One region of the Solibacillus sp. FSL R5-0449 genome, then DNA from elsewhere that is predicted to be linked to it. Evidence: predicted binding sites of a transcription regulator. Region 1 holds the regulator's gene; each other region holds the start of a gene.
What was found. The regulator LexA, encoded in region 1, represses DNA repair genes until DNA is damaged. The targets are predictions, from matches to a motif close to CGAACATATGTTCG.

Region 1 (5,336 bases):
AACATGAAATTGACTTTAAATATGCGGATGCAATTACAGCTTGTGATAATATCCAAACATTTAAATTAGTTGTTAAAACAATTGCACGTAAACACGGTTTACATGCAACATTCATGCCAAAACCTTTATTCGGTGAAGCCGGATCAGGAATGCACTTCAACGTTTCATTGTTTAATGGAAAAGAAAATGCCTTCTTTGATGAATCTACTGAATTGGGTCTATCTGAAACAGCGATGCAATTCATGGCAGGTATACTTGACCATGTTCAAGGTTTTACGGCAATTACAAACCCGACAGTAAACTCTTATAAACGTTTAGTACCAGGTTATGAAGCACCATGTTACGTAGCATGGTCTGCACAAAACCGTTCACCATTAATCCGTATCCCTTCTTCTCGCGGCATTTCAACACGTGTAGAAGTTCGTTCGGTCGATCCATCAGCAAATCCATATTTGGCGATGGCTGTAATTTTAGAGGCTGGTCTTGAAGGAATTCGCAAAAAATCAACACCACCACCAGCAATCAACCGCAACATTTATGTGATGAGTGAAGAAGAGCGTAAAGCAAACGGCATCGATAACTTGCCTGCAGCTTTAGACGACGCTTTAAACTTACTTGCAAAAGATGAAGTTGTTCAACGAGCATTAGGCAACCACATCTATGCTAACTTTAAAGAAGCGAAAGAAATTGAGTTCGACATGTACCGTTCAACTGTCCATCAGTGGGAACGCGACCAATATATGAAAATGTACTAAGAAGAAAGCGCTGGAGCAAAAACTCCGGCGCTTTTTTGCGTAGTATGATGTTGAGGTCTGTTTCACATAATGAATGACAAAGAAACCGGCAATAACATGCCGGTTCTAAACTTTTTTATTTATTGCCGTTTTGGAATTTGTTCTTACCAAATTGTCCCGATGCTTGTTGTTTTTTAGCTTCGGCCTGCTGGTTTTGCTGTTTCACTTGGTTAACATCTGTTTCCATGCCGAACTCAGCGCCCATTGAAGAAAGCTTCTTCTGTAAACCGCTGTTTGCGAACAAACCGGAAGCTTGTTGCTTTTTGGCTTCAGCCTGCTGGTTTTGCTGCTTCACTTTGTTTACGTTAGTCTCCATCCCGAATTCAGCATTCAAGGAACTTGATTGCTTTTGTAAAGCGCTGTTAGCAAATAAACCAGAAGATTGTTGCTTTTTAGCTTCAGCTTTTTGGTTTTGCTGCTTTACTTGATTAACGTCCGTTTCCATACCGAATTCGACGTTTTTATTATTGATGTTGTTTTTATTTTTTGACATCAATATCACCTCCTGAAATTATTCTGTTCAGAGGTTGTTTTATTATGCGGTTAAATAATTTGCCAATTTTTAAAAAGGAGATTGAATCTTGCCTATTGGTGCTGTATATATTAACCAAATACTGTTTAAAATAGAATAGGAATCAACTGTACTGATTATTGAGAAGAACGTTATGTATGACGGACGATTACATCATATAATAGTAAGTGACAAATAATTTTACTAATGTAAGAGGAGGAAATTATGGAACTCGATACAATGATGCAAGAGTTAGAGGCTCTTGGAAAAGAACGTACGAAAAAGATCTATATGTCCAATGGAGCAAAGGAGCCGTTGTTCGGTGTAACGATCGGCTCAATGAAACCGTTCGTAAAACAAATAAAAATAGATCAGGACCTGGCTGAAAAACTCTATGCCACAGGCAACTATGATGCAATGTATTTTGCAGGTATCATTGCAGATCCGAAAGCGATGACTGAGGAAGATTATGAACGCTGGATAAAGCAGGCCTATTTCTATATGATTTCTGATTATGTAGTTGCCGTAACATTGGCGGAATCCGATATTGCGCAAGAAGTAAGCGATAAATGGATTGGCAGTGGTGAAGATCTGAAAATGTCGGCGGGTTGGCATTGTTACTGCTGGCTGTTAGGCAATCGTAAAGACGAGGAATTTTCAAAGGAAAAGTTAATGGGTATGCTTGTGTATGTAAAACAAAATATCCATAAGGCACCTCAACGCACTCAAGTGGCGATGAACAATTTTGTCATGACGGTTGGTGTTTCATTTAAACCTTTACATGAAGAAGCCATGCAAATTGCAAACGAAATCGGTCCAATTGAAACGAAACGTGAAGGGAAAAAACCGGGTCTGCTCCATGCTTATGCGGAAATTGAAAAGCAGGTGGAAAAAGGGCGGATCGGTTTTAAACGCAAATATGTACGTTGTTAATTGTAAAGAGTTATACCTTGTTTTTTCACAATAAAATTGTATAAACTAAAATCAGAAAATTTCAAGGAGGCTTATTACATGAAAAAAAGTATTGCTATCGATATGGACCAGGTGCTAGCTGACTTTTATTCGAAATTACGTGTTACATATAACGAAAATTTCGGAACAAATTTTACAGATGAAGAGTTTCTTCGGACAACTCAGCGTGATTTGCCTCGAGAAGATGCGAAAAAATTGTTTGCTTTATTAAATGAGCCGGACTATTTCAGGGATTTAAAAGTGTTGGATGAAGACGCAATTGAAGTTATTCAAGATCTGCAGGAGCATTATGAAATTTTTATTGCGACAGCTGCTATGGATGTACCGGGATCATTTACAGCGAAATACGAGTGGTTAATGGAGCATTTACCTTTTATTAAAACACAGAATATTGTATTTTGCGGTAATAAGGCGGTTATACATACCGATTATTTAATTGATGACAGTCCGCGTCAGCTAACGGCATTCAACGGAACGGGGATTTTATATTCGATGCCGTACAATCGCTCAGAAGAAGGCTTTATGCGTGTCCATAACTGGAAAGAAATAAAAGAATACTTTATAAAACAAATGGAAATTGTTTGAAAATCAAAGGGTTGCGAAGATGCAATCCTTTTTTATTTTTGTAGTCATTTAGTATAACGAAATAGTATAATTTAAATTATTGGAATTATCTATAAATTTTAAGGAGATAGAAATAATGAAACCGATGATTGGATTAACAATGTATGATTTTGACAAGAAATTGGATATTAACAATGCGTATTTGACTTCAATTGAACAGGCGGGAGGTATTCCCATCTGTATTCCGAATGCTACAGAAGAAAACGTGGATGCATTATTAAATATAATCGATGGCCTTGTTTTAATCGGGGGAGCCGATATCGACCCATTGCTGTTTAATGAAGAACCGCACCGCCATATTGGAAGTGTTGTAAGAAAACGAGATGACAGCGATCTTTTATTAATGAATGAGGCCTATAAAAGACAAATGCCTATTCTAGGAATTTGCCGCGGACAACAGATTATGAATGTAGCATTTGGGGGGACGATTATTCAGGATATCCCATCCCAAGTGGAGAATACAATTTTACATAAACAACCTTCAAAGCGCGGGGAATTGGCACATACGGTTGAAGTAAAGACATCCAAATTCAAAGAAATTTTTAAAGAGGACTCATTCCGTGTCAATACCTTTCACCATCAATCGGTCGGAAAGCTTGGGGAAGGGCTCGTCATTTCGGCTGTTGCGAAAGACGGGATCATAGAAGGGATAGAACATGCATCACATCCGTATTGTGTCGCGGTACAATGGCATCCGGAAGAGTTGGCTCCAATTGGAGACGTTTATGCACAGCGCTTATTTAATGGCTTTGTAGAAGCATGCAATAAATAATGGAAAGCTCAGTCGTCAACGGCTGGGCTTTTTAGTTTGAAAATAAAAAACTTGCCGATTCTATTAGAATGGCAAGTTTATAATTAATGGATATTTCGATAGAGGCCGACTACTTTACCTAAAATAGAAACCTGGTTGACAATGATCGGTTCCATTGAGCTATTCTCAGGCTGTAGACGGAAATGAGTTTTTTCTTTGTAAAAGCGCTTGACTGTCGCTTCATCGTCTTCCGTCATAGCTACAACAATCTCTCCATTGTTCGCAGTCGACGTTTTTTTAACGATGACATAATCCCCATTTAAAATACCGGCTTCAATCATGGATTCTCCCATAATTTCAAGCATAAACAATTCCTCTTCCGGTGAGCCGTAAGCATCAGGTAACGGGAAATATTCCTGAATATCCTCGATTGCAGAAATAGGCAGACCAGCTGTAACTTTACCGATTAACGGAACATGAATGACGCCTTGTTTCGCGATGTTCATCTCTTCCTGGTCCAATATTTCAATGGCACGCGGCTTAGTAGGATCACGGCGGATAAGCCCTTTACTTTCTAAACGAGCTAAATGCCCGTGGACAGTTGAACTGGAAGCTAAACCGACTGCTTCTCCAATTTCGCGAACTGATGGCGGATAGCCTTTAGCACGAACTTCCTCTTTTATAAAAGTTAGAATAGCTTGCTGCCGTTTTGAAATTTTTTGTGTCAACTAACTCACCTCTTTATCATGCTATTTTTCTTAAGGTAAGTATAGCAGTATGCGAACATGAATGCAAACATAAGTTCGAAAAAACGGTTGACAAAAACATATGTTCGTATTATTATGAGAACAAACATTCCGAACATACATTCGAAAGAGGGTTTTTCTAATGAAAAAAGGTAAATTAAATGGCTTCACATCAATGTTTCTACTATTCTCTGTACTCATGATGGTTTTATTCATGATGCAGGATGATAAAATTGAATTATACGAACACGTAAGCATAGAACATGGTGATACTTTATGGTCGTTGGCAGAACAATATCGTGGTAAAATGGCTAAGCATGATTGGATCAATGAAGTAAAAAAGGAAAATGGAATGCTGGATGAAAAAGTTGTTTTAGGACAAGTATTGGTTGTACCTGTAGAAAAAAATTCACAATACATTGCTCAGCTGAATGAATCCTCCGATATGCAAACGATTAAAGTGGCGAGAGGGAACAATGATAAAAACTAAAGCAGTAATATATTGCCGTGTCAGCACGGATAAAAATACACAAGAAACATCACTAGTACGTCAGCAGGAGGAGCTGACAAAATACGCAAAAACATTCGGCTATAAAGATGTGGAGATTTTCAATGATCAGCATAGCGGCTATGATGTTGATCGAGACGGATTGCTAGATATGCTTGACTATATGAAAGAGTACGGCATTAAAGCACTATTTGTACAGGACGAAACACGTTTAGGGCGCGGGAATGCCCGGATGGCGGTTCTTCATCTATTGCAAAAATATGAAGCGACAGTATATACATTAAATGATGCAGGCCCTGTCGTATTAAACGAAATGGATACAATGCTGCTCGAAATTTTAGCGATTGTCGAAGAGTATCAGCGTCGTATGCATAATGCGAAAATTCGCCGGGGAATGCGCCGTGCTGTAGAAAATGGTTACCAGCCGCAA
Region 2 (5,336 bases), 1.4 Mb from region 1:
TACATATGCGAACAAATGTTCTTATTAATTGGAGGTATTCGTATGCTGCAAATTCCTTCTAAAACGATTCCGTATTATGAGGCTGGGATTTATTTGCCGTTGCTGTTAATTATTCTTGGGAAAGATTACACAATAGTGGAGCAAAGTCCGTTCAAATTTAAAAATCCCTATTTGCAATTAATCGATGCTGTACGTATCAAAATAGAGCATGACTTAAAAGAAACGAAGGACTATTTTAAACTTCATCAGATGCGCTTAGTGAGAGGCAAAACGGATGATTTGTTTACCGAGTATCATTTTTACTTTGGGGGAATCATGGAGTGCAGAAGATATTCGAATATTCGCCTTCGTAATCAAAGTGAGTTACTTCTTGCTGAATATTTTAAAAAAAGTTGATGCTCTTATAAGATGGCATTGCGCTGTAAAAGCAGATATTTATAGTACATCGCAGCGCGTACATATTGCTGGTTGAATGATTTCATATTGATATCCAGACTAATCTCAGTATTATCCACAAAAGTTACGAGCGTTTTATCTCCGTCTTCACAAATATTAATAATAGGATTCAAGGATAACCATATATTTTGAGGTGAAAACGGCGAAAATAGTGGAAATAAAATGCACGGATCACCGAAATCATAGGCCACCATGATCGGCAATTTATGTTTATTCTCTCCGAAAAATCGTCGTGCCTGATATTTGCTGGCGTCATAGGAACTTCCATGCAGACGACACGTATCCCGAATGATTTTTAAAGGTTTATACGGAGATGTGGATTGGCCGTACTTGTCCAAAATGGCAGTGTGAATTTTATCTCGTTGCTGATAGGACTGTAAACAGAAGGTAGAGTTAGAAATAATGTAATTGGTTTTTTGTGTTAAATTACTAATCATTTTGTATCCCCTATCTTTCCTACTTTTTTAATCGCTTAAATTTTCACTATACATCTAAACTACTGCATAATTTGCTAAAAATCAACATTATATTTAGAAAATTCTGTCATATGATAATTTTTCAGAATATATTGCAAATTAAATGACTTTTAACTTATAATGATTAAAAGAGGTCGAGGTGATATCGATGGATAAATATTATTCGTATACAGACTTTTTAAAAGCGGTTAGTCAGCAGTCCACTGAACATCATGCAGAGAAGCTATTGAATGAGATTTATTTAGATTTATTTATTAGTCGGTTGCAGCGGATGCAACGTATTGAACAATTAAAGCTACTTATCGATACATCGTTAGATCAAAAGAACGAACAAGCATTTCACAGCTATACTACAGAGTTAAAAGAGTTATTGGAAACCGTTTCTTAAGAGCCGCCCTATTCAGGTGGCTTTTTTTTATGGGCAAGCAGCAGGTTCTGGTTATTTTCTAATAAGTTGTTGAAAGTTTCTAATAAAATTAAAATAGTTCTAATAAATTGGTTATTTTCTAATAAAAAGGATAATTCTTCTAATAAGTGCACGAGATTTTCGAATAACCGTTCCCAATCTTCAAATAAGTCACCGAAATTTTCTAATATCCGTCACCAAAGTTCTAATAAATCCAGCCTACCTAAAAAGACCCAACCGCACAAAATTCGAATGTACGTTCGCAATTTTATCGTAAATTAAAAACGGGTATGTTAAAATAGAACATAACATAAGCGACAGAAAGGACAATCTGAATATGACAGAAACTTTTACAATAAAGTCCGCCTATCAGCCTGCCGGGGATCAGCCGGAAGCGATTAAACAGCTCGTACAAGGGGTTAAAGAAGGCAAGCGTCACCAGACATTGCTTGGGGCGACAGGGACAGGTAAAACATTTACGATTTCCAATGTAATTAAAGAAGTGAATAAGCCGACGCTCGTGATGGCACACAATAAAACACTGGCCGGCCAATTATATAGTGAGTTTAAAGAATTTTTCCCGGACAATGCGGTTGAGTATTTTGTCAGCTATTATGACTACTTCCAGCCGGAAGCGTATGTGCCGCAAACCGATACGTACATTGAAAAGGATTCAAGTATTAATGAAGAAATCGATAAATTGCGCCACTCGGCAACGACTGCTCTATTTGAACGGAAAGACGTTATTATTATCGCGTCCGTTTCGTGTATTTACGGTCTCGGTAATCCGGAAGAATATCGTGAAATGGTCGTTTCCATTCGTACAGGAATGGAAATCGAGCGCAACCAGTTATTAAGAAAACTGGTAGACATTCAATATGAACGGAATGATATTAACTTTACACGCGGTACGTTCCGAGTACGCGGGGATGTTGTCGAAATTTTCCCGGCATCACGCGATGAACACTGTATCCGTATCGAATTTTTCGGAGATGAAGTAGACCGGATCCGTGAAGTGGATGCATTGACGGGCGAAATTTTAGGGGACCGTCAGCACGTAGCGATTTTCCCGGCATCCCACTTCGTTACCCGTGAAGAAAAGATGAAAGTGGCCATTGCAAATATCGAAAAAGAACTGGAAGAGCGTCTGGCAGTATTGCGTTCGGAAGACCGATTACTGGAAGCACAGCGTCTGGAGCAACGGACAAACTATGATCTGGAAATGATGAAAGAGATGGGCTTTTGCTCAGGTATCGAAAACTATTCGCGCCATTTAACATTGCGTGAAGCAGGTGCGACACCTTATACATTACTCGATTACTTCCCGGAAGACTTTTTGCTAGTCGTTGATGAAAGCCATGTTACATTACCGCAAGTACGTGGTATGTATAATGGAGACCAGGCTCGGAAAGGGGTACTGGTGGAACATGGTTTCCGTTTGCCGTCCGCACTCGATAACCGCCCGCTAATGTTTGATGAGTTCCAGTCAAAGGTAAGCCAGGCAATCTATGTGTCAGCAACACCAGGTCCATACGAATTGGAGCATACACCGGAAATGGTGGAGCAGATTATTCGTCCGACAGGGCTGCTTGATCCGACAATTGATATCCGTCCGATTGAAGGGCAGATTGATGATCTTATCGATGAAATCCATGAGCGTATCCGTCGTAATGAACGGACACTCGTTACGACATTGACGAAGAAAATGTCTGAAGATTTATCAAGCTATTTAAAAGAAATGGGCTTGAAAGTAGAATACCTGCATTCCGAAATTAAAACTTTGGAGCGGATCGAAATTATCCGTGAGCTTCGTAAAGGAACTTATGATGTGCTGATCGGCATTAACTTATTAAGGGAAGGTCTTGATATTCCCGAAGTCTCCCTTGTCGCGATTTTGGATGCGGACAAGGAAGGGTTCCTGCGTTCGGAACGTTCACTTATTCAAACGATTGGACGGGCTGCACGTAACTCGAACGGTCATGTCATTATGTATGCCAACAATATGACGGATTCAATGACAAAGGCGATCGGTGAAACGAAACGCCGTCGTGAAACTCAAATGGCCTACAATGAAAAACATGGGATTACACCGAAAACTATTATTAAAAAGATTCCTGAGATTATCCGTGCTACACAAGCTGCGGAAGGGGAAGAAACATATATTACAAAAGTAACAGGCGGCAAAAAGCTGACGAAAAAAGAGCTGGAGAAGCTTGTTGAGACATTGCAAGGTGAAATGAAAGAAGCCGCAAAAGCGCTGGACTTTGAACGCGCGGCTGAATTGCGTGACATGATATTTGAATTGAAAGCAGAAGGGTGAACAATGTGAAAAATACAGAAATTGTCGTACAAGGTGCACGAGCGCATAATTTAAAAAATATTGATGTCACAATTCCTCGCGATAAAATTGTTGTTGTGACAGGGCTTTCAGGTTCGGGTAAATCGTCACTGGCATTCGATACGATTTATGCGGAGGGGCAGCGACGCTATGTCGAATCATTGTCTGCATATGCACGACAATTTTTAGGACAGATGGACAAGCCGGATGTCGATACAATTGAAGGGCTATCACCGGCCATTTCGATTGACCAGAAGACAACGAGCCGTAATCCGCGCTCGACTGTCGGTACAGTAACGGAAATTTACGATTATTTGCGGTTGCTTTTTGCACGTATCGGAAAACCGTACTGCCCGAACCATGGGATTGAAATTACGTCACAGACGGTTGAACAAATGGTCGACCGCCTGATGGAATATCCGGAGCGCACGAAAATGCAGCTCCTTGCTCCTGTTATCGAAGGGAAAAAAGGGACACATGTAAAGCTGATAGAAGACTTGAAAAAACAAGGCTTTGTACGTATCCGAGTAAACGGGGAACTGCGTGATCTCGATGACAATATCGAGCTGGATAAAAATAAAAAACATACAATTGAAGTAGTCGTGGACCGCGTTGTCATAAAAGAGGGCAATGAAACACGATTAAGTGATTCGCTTGAAGCAGCGCTCAGAATTGCGGATGGCCGTGTTCTTGTCGATGTTATCGATCATGAGGAGCTGTTATTCAGTGAGCATCATGCATGCCCGCTTTGCGGTTTTTCGATCGGTGAACTTGAGCCGCGCATGTTCTCATTCAACAGTCCATTCGGGGCTTGTCCTACGTGTGACGGCCTTGGAAGTAAGGCAAAGGCAGATATCGATCTGGTCATCCACAACTGGGATTTAACACTCCTTGAAAATGCGATTGCACCATGGGAATCCGTATCGTCCAACTATTACCCGCAGCTGTTGGCTTCCGTATGTAAGCATTATAATATTCCGATGGATGTACCGGTAAAAGATATTCCTAAAGAGAAAATGGATAAAATTTTATACGGTTCAGGAAAAGAAAAGATTCTATTCGAATATACGAATGATTACGGCAGCATGCATAAGAAAAATATTGAATTTGAAGGCGTCATCGCGAATATCGAGCGCCGATTTAAAGATTCCTCTTCGGACTATGTACGCGAATCAATGCAAAAGTACATGACGGAACAGCCTTGTGCTACTTGTAAAGGGCACCGTCTGAAAAAGGAAACACTGGCAGTAAAAATTAAAGACCAGAACATTTCGGAAGCGACACGCCACTCCATTCAGGAAATGTATGAGTTCTTTAGTTCACTAGAATTAACGGATAAAGAACGCCAAATTGCAAATTTAATTATTCGTGAAGTAATTGAACGACTGAAATTCTTATTGGATGTCGGTTTAAATTATTTAACACTTGCACGATCTGCCGGAACTTTATCCGGTGGGGAAGCGCAGCGTATTCGACTGGCGACACAGATCGGTTCCCGCCTAACAGGTGTTCTTTATATTTTGGACGAGCCGTCAATCGGGCTCCATCAGCGTGATAATGACCGGTTAATCAATACACTTGTAAATATGCGTGATCTTGGCAATACATTAATTATCGTCGAACATGACGAAGATACGATGATGGCAGCAGACCACTTAAT
Region 3 (5,336 bases), 1.1 Mb from region 1:
TTATTATTTCGCATACTCCACTGAACGTGTTTCACGAATAACTGTCACTTTGATGTGACCCGGGTAATCGAGTTCTTCTTCAATACGTTTGCGGATATCTCGCGCTAAACGATGTGATGCAAGATCATCGATTTTTTCAGGTTGTACAATGATACGTACTTCACGACCTGCTTGGATCGCAAATGATTTTTCAACGCCGTCATAGCTTTCAGAGATTTCTTCCAGCTTTTCAAGGCGGCGAATATAGTTTTCTAATGTTTCACTGCGGGCACCTGGACGAGCTGCTGATAATGCATCGGCTGCTGCTACAAGTACAGCGATAACTGAAGTTGCTTCTGTGTCACCATGGTGGGATGCAATTGAGTTAATAACAACTGGGTGTTCTTTATACTTCGTTGCCAGTTCCACACCGATTTCAACGTGGCTTCCTTCAACTTCATGGTCAATTGCTTTACCGATATCATGCAGTAAACCTGCACGACGCGCTAATGTCACATCTTCGCCTAGTTCAGCAGCAAGCAATCCTGCTAAATGGGCTACTTCGATTGAGTGTTTCAATACGTTTTGACCATAGCTTGTACGGTATTTCATACGACCAAGAATTTTCATTAAATCCGGATGCAGGTTATGGATACCTACTTCGAATGTTGTTTGCTCACCTGTTTCGCGGATTTGCTCATCCACTTCACGGCGAGATTTTTCAACCATTTCTTCGATACGTGCTGGGTGAATACGACCATCTTGAACTAGTTTTTCCAATGCAAGACGAGCTGTTTCACGGCGGATCGGATCAAAGCCGGATAAAATAACCGCTTCAGGTGTATCATCAATAATTAAATCGATACCTGTAAGTGTTTCTAATGTACGGATGTTACGGCCTTCACGACCAATAATACGGCCTTTCATCTCATCATTCGGCAGATTTACAACGGACACTGTTGTTTCTGCAACATGGTCAGCTGCAAAGCGTTGTAATGCAAGTGATAAAATTTCTCGAGCCTTTTTGTCTGATTCTTCTTTTGCACGCAATTCCGATTCTTTCGTCATTACAGCAATATCTGTAGAAAGTTCGTTTTCAACTTCCTTCAAGATAACCTCTTTCGCTTCTTCGCGCGTAAGAGCTGCAATGCGCTCAAGCTCAGTTTTTTGACTTGCAACAAGTTGTTCTACTTTGCTTTCCATCTGTTCAATATGCTGTTGTCTGCTAGCTAGAGCTTCTTCCTTACGCTCTAAGCTTATCTCTCTTTTGTTCAGAGTTTCATCTTTGCGGTCAAGGTTTTCTTCTCTTTGCAATAAACGGTTCTCTTGTTTCTGAAGCTCTCCACGACGGTCACGAATGTCGTTTTCCGCTTCAGTTCGAAATTTGTGAGTTTCATCCTTTGCTTCAAGCAGTGCTTCCTTTTTAAGTGCATCTGCTTCACGTTTCGCGTCTTCCACGATTTGCTCGGCAACATGCTTTGCACCAGTCACTTTTGATTCATTCACGTTTTTCATGTAGAAATAGATAACAGCGACACCGACAGCGAATCCTAGCAAAGCAGGGAGTATCATTTCCATAATATCGTTTCCCTCCTATGCCTATATATGTCTGATGTTCTCTTAGTCGGCTAAATATATCTGAATTATTCAAACATACCGCCTATTCATTTCAAAATTTAGAAATTATACATTTTAATTGTATAGTTCAAAATAAGGTATGTCAAGAATAGCCATGGTTTAAGGGGTTTTTTATATTTTTTGGTTGCGTTGGTTTTGCGGTGTTGATAGGATTTGGTATAACCTAAAATTTTCTAAATAGGGTTGGGAGTTGTTGTAGAGAGCGCGTGTGCCCTGTGGTTTTAGTGTAACCTTATTTTTCCATTATATACATGTGTGTGGGGGTTCGGTGGCTGGCTGATGGAAGTTCTAATAAATCTTAAAAAGTTCTAATATATTTTTATTTGTTCTAATAAACTTTCGTACTTCTAATATATCTCGCACTTCTTCTAATAAGTGCTCCCGATTGTCTAATATCCCTTCCCGTTCTTCTAATATCGGACCGAGATTTTCTAATAAAGCGAAATTTCTTCTAATAAAAGTTCCTGCTGGACTTTTTCACCACTTTTCTCAAACTAACTCCAAACAAAATCGGTCAATCCAGTCCAATCTTCTAATAAAAGCTCCAAACCTTCTAATATCACCCTGAGTTCTTCTAATAACCCTCATATTTCTTCTAATAAAATTGCCGGCTAGTATAGCCCCCTCAAAGTTCTAATAAATCCTAAAATGTTCTAATATATTTTTATTTGTTCTAATAAACTTTCGAACTTCTAATATATCCCGCACTTCTTCTAATAAGTGCTCCCGATTGTCTAATATCCCTTCCCGTTCTTCTAATATCGGACCGAGATTTTCTAATAAAGCGGAATTTCTTCTAATAAAAGTTCCCGTGACCACTTTTCCACCGCTATTCTCAAGCTAACCCCATCAAAATCTGCCCCATCAGCACAATTTTCTAATAAAACCCTCAAACCTTCTAATATCACCCAGAGATCTTCTAATAACCTCCATATTTCTTCTAATAAAATCACCCACACCACCCAGGCAAGCCCACACCCCCACCCACACAAACAAACCCAAGCAAAATTCTTCGCTTGGGTCTGTACCAGTCATTATTCTTTTTCGTCTTCGAATAATTCTAGTTCGTCCAGTTCTTCTTCGTCTGTTGTATCATTGGCGCCGATTGTGTAGCCTAGTTCACCGATACCGAAGTGTTGACGGATTTTTTCTGTTACTTCTTCTTTGATCGCTGGGTTTTCTTTGAAGAATTGTTTTACATTTTCACGACCTTGGCCGATTCGTTCGCTGTTGTAAGAATACCAAGAACCGCTCTTTTGGATGATGTCCAGTTCTGCACCGATGTCGACGATTTCGCCTTCTTTAGAAATCCCTTCACCGTACATAATGTCCACTTCCGCTGTACGGAATGGTGGTGCTACTTTGTTTTTCACGACTTTAATTTTCGTTTTGTTACCGATAATTTCAGTACCTTGCTTAATCGCTTCACCGCGACGTACTTCTAAACGGATAGAAGAGTAGAATTTAAGGGCACGTCCACCTGTAGTAGTTTCTGGGTTACCGAACATAACACCGATTTTTTCACGTACTTGGTTGATGAAAATAGCAAGCGTATTCGATTTGTTGATAACACCTGATAATTTACGTAATGCCTGAGACATTAAACGCGCTTGAAGACCCATGTGCGAGTCACCCATTTCGCCTTCGATCTCTGCTTTTGGTACTAATGCTGCTACAGAGTCGATAACAATAATATCGATCGCGCCAGAACGTACTAAAGCTTCCGCGATTTCAAGTGCTTGTTCACCTGTATCCGGCTGAGATAGTAATAATTCGTCAATGTTAACGCCTAATTTTTGCGCATATACTGGGTCAAGTGCGTGCTCAGCATCGATAAATGCTGCTGTACCGCCGTTAGCTTGTACTTCTGCGATGGCATGTAATGTAACCGTTGTTTTACCAGATGATTCCGGTCCGTAAACTTCTACAATACGTCCGCGCGGATATCCGCCTATACCTAATGCTGCATCAATTGCGATAGAGCCTGATGAAGTTGTATCGATTTTGTTATTCGAGTTCTCACCTAACTTCATGACAGAACCTTTACCGAATTGTTTTTCTATTTGTTTTAACGCCATATCTAATGCTGCTTTACGATCGCTCAAACTATTTCCTCCTTAAGAAAAAGCTTTATTTAACTTATGTCTCTATTATACTTGCTAATGAGATAACATTCAAGAAAAAAGCGAACATATTTTCGCTTTTTATTTGAATGTTTCTAAATGCCATTAAATCAAGGACCAAACCGTCTCTTTCAACAGAAACCGACAACTAAATCAGCTTTTTGTACCCTTTATTCGCCAGTTCCCTCATTAAATAGCTGAACGTAAACTTCACTGCACGGATACGGTTTGTATTTCTTGAGCCGGATAATTGCAGTCGATACGTCAACGGCTCTGTGTCACCGATCTTAATCCCAACCCAGATCGACCCTGCAGGCTGTCCGTCATGATCGCCCGGTCCGGCAGCACCTGTCAGGCCGACACCGATATCTGTACCGAACTTTTCACGGACTTGTGTCGCCATTGCCGCAGCACATTCACTGCTGACAATCCCGTATTCGTCAAGCAGTTCACCCGAAACTCCGAGATGTTTGATTTTCGCTTCTTTCGTATACGTTACGATACCGCCGATTAATGCGGACCCGACACCCGGAACTTCTGCCAGCTCCGACTGGAACAGACCGGCCGTTAAACTTTCGGCAGCGGAAACCGTCAATTCATTTTCAAGAAGCATTTGCACAAGCTTGAATCCTAACGACTCATCATTTACACCGTAATAGTATTCTCCGACAATATCGAGAATTTCGCGTTTCTTCAATTCAATCAAACGGAATGCCTGTGGTTCGTTTTGCGCTTTTGCCGTTATGCGCAATGTTACTTCACCGTCTGACGCAAGCGGAGCTACTGTTGGATTTGTCTGTTCTTCCAAAATGTTCTGTATACGTGTTTCCAGATCTGCTTCACCGATTCCATAAAAGCGCAATACATGTGATAAAATAACGCCGCCGTCATGCAGCAGTGCCGCCAGTTTTGGCTTCGTTTCATACTGGAACATCGGCTCTAACTCTTTTGGCGGACCTGGCAGTAAAATATAAATACGGTCATTTTCCTTTAAAAACATACCCGGTGCCATCCCATGCTGGTTCAGCAATACATCACAGCCATCCAGTACTAGTGCCTGTTTCCGATTGTTTTCCGTCATCGGTCGTCTTTGCTTCGAGAAGAATTCTTCAATTGCAAACAGTGCTGTTTCATCAAACACTAATGTGCGATTCAAATGTTTCGCTATTGCTTCCTTCGTTAAATCATCCTTTGTCGGGCCTAAGCCACCCGAGAAGATAATGACATCCGCGCGCTGTTCCGCAATTTTAATCGCTTCTAAAAGCCGCGCCTCGTTATCCCCCACAACTGTATGATAATAAACATTAATGCCAAGTTCCGAAAGCTGGCTCGAAATAAACTTCGCATTCGTATTGGCAATCTGTCCTAATAATAATTCTGATCCTACCGCTATTATTTCTGCATTCATTCCTAAAACCCCCTAAATATATCAATTTCGCCTTGGCGTAATTGAGTCCAGATTTTTTGAGTATACGCTATAGCGTATACTCAAAAGTACTTTTAGAAAATCTGTGACATCTGCCAGAGGCTTTTTTTACAGCAGTTGTTTTAGCAACTGCTGTAAAAAAAACTAGATTAGAAAAACATTCCTCGCAT

Region 2: uvrB (excinuclease ABC subunit UvrB) is a predicted target of LexA. The motif match lies at 1,588-1,601, and genes of this name have one in related genera.
Region 3: recA (recombinase RecA) is a predicted target of LexA. The motif match lies at 3,804-3,817, and genes of this name have one in related genera.

Annotation. Positions count from the first base shown of each region.
Region 1 covers NZ_CP150239.1:2,176,465-2,181,800, reverse strand. The annotation lists gene glnA (type I glutamate--ammonia ligase) at 1-755, shown strand, start outside; gene MKY27_RS10905 (gamma-type small acid-soluble spore protein) at 871-1,287, opposite strand; gene MKY27_RS10900 (DNA alkylation repair protein) at 1,531-2,238, shown strand; gene MKY27_RS10895 (5'-3'-deoxyribonucleotidase) at 2,317-2,862, shown strand; gene MKY27_RS10890 (gamma-glutamyl-gamma-aminobutyrate hydrolase family protein) at 2,978-3,673, shown strand; gene lexA (transcriptional repressor LexA) at 3,757-4,380, opposite strand; gene MKY27_RS10880 (LysM peptidoglycan-binding domain-containing protein) at 4,541-4,888, shown strand; gene MKY27_RS10875 (recombinase family protein) at 4,875-5,336, shown strand, end outside.
Region 2 covers NZ_CP150239.1:727,938-733,273, forward strand. The annotation lists gene MKY27_RS03440 (hypothetical protein) at 43-396, shown strand; gene MKY27_RS03445 (competence protein ComK) at 402-893, opposite strand; gene MKY27_RS03450 (IDEAL domain-containing protein) at 1,081-1,320, shown strand; gene uvrB (excinuclease ABC subunit UvrB) at 1,676-3,658, shown strand; gene uvrA (excinuclease ABC subunit UvrA) at 3,664-5,336, shown strand, end outside.
Region 3 covers NZ_CP150239.1:1,075,416-1,080,751, reverse strand. The annotation lists gene rny (ribonuclease Y) at 4-1,557, opposite strand; gene MKY27_RS05125 (hypothetical protein) at 2,394-2,570, opposite strand; gene recA (recombinase RecA) at 2,652-3,722, opposite strand; gene MKY27_RS05115 (competence/damage-inducible protein A) at 3,889-5,148, opposite strand.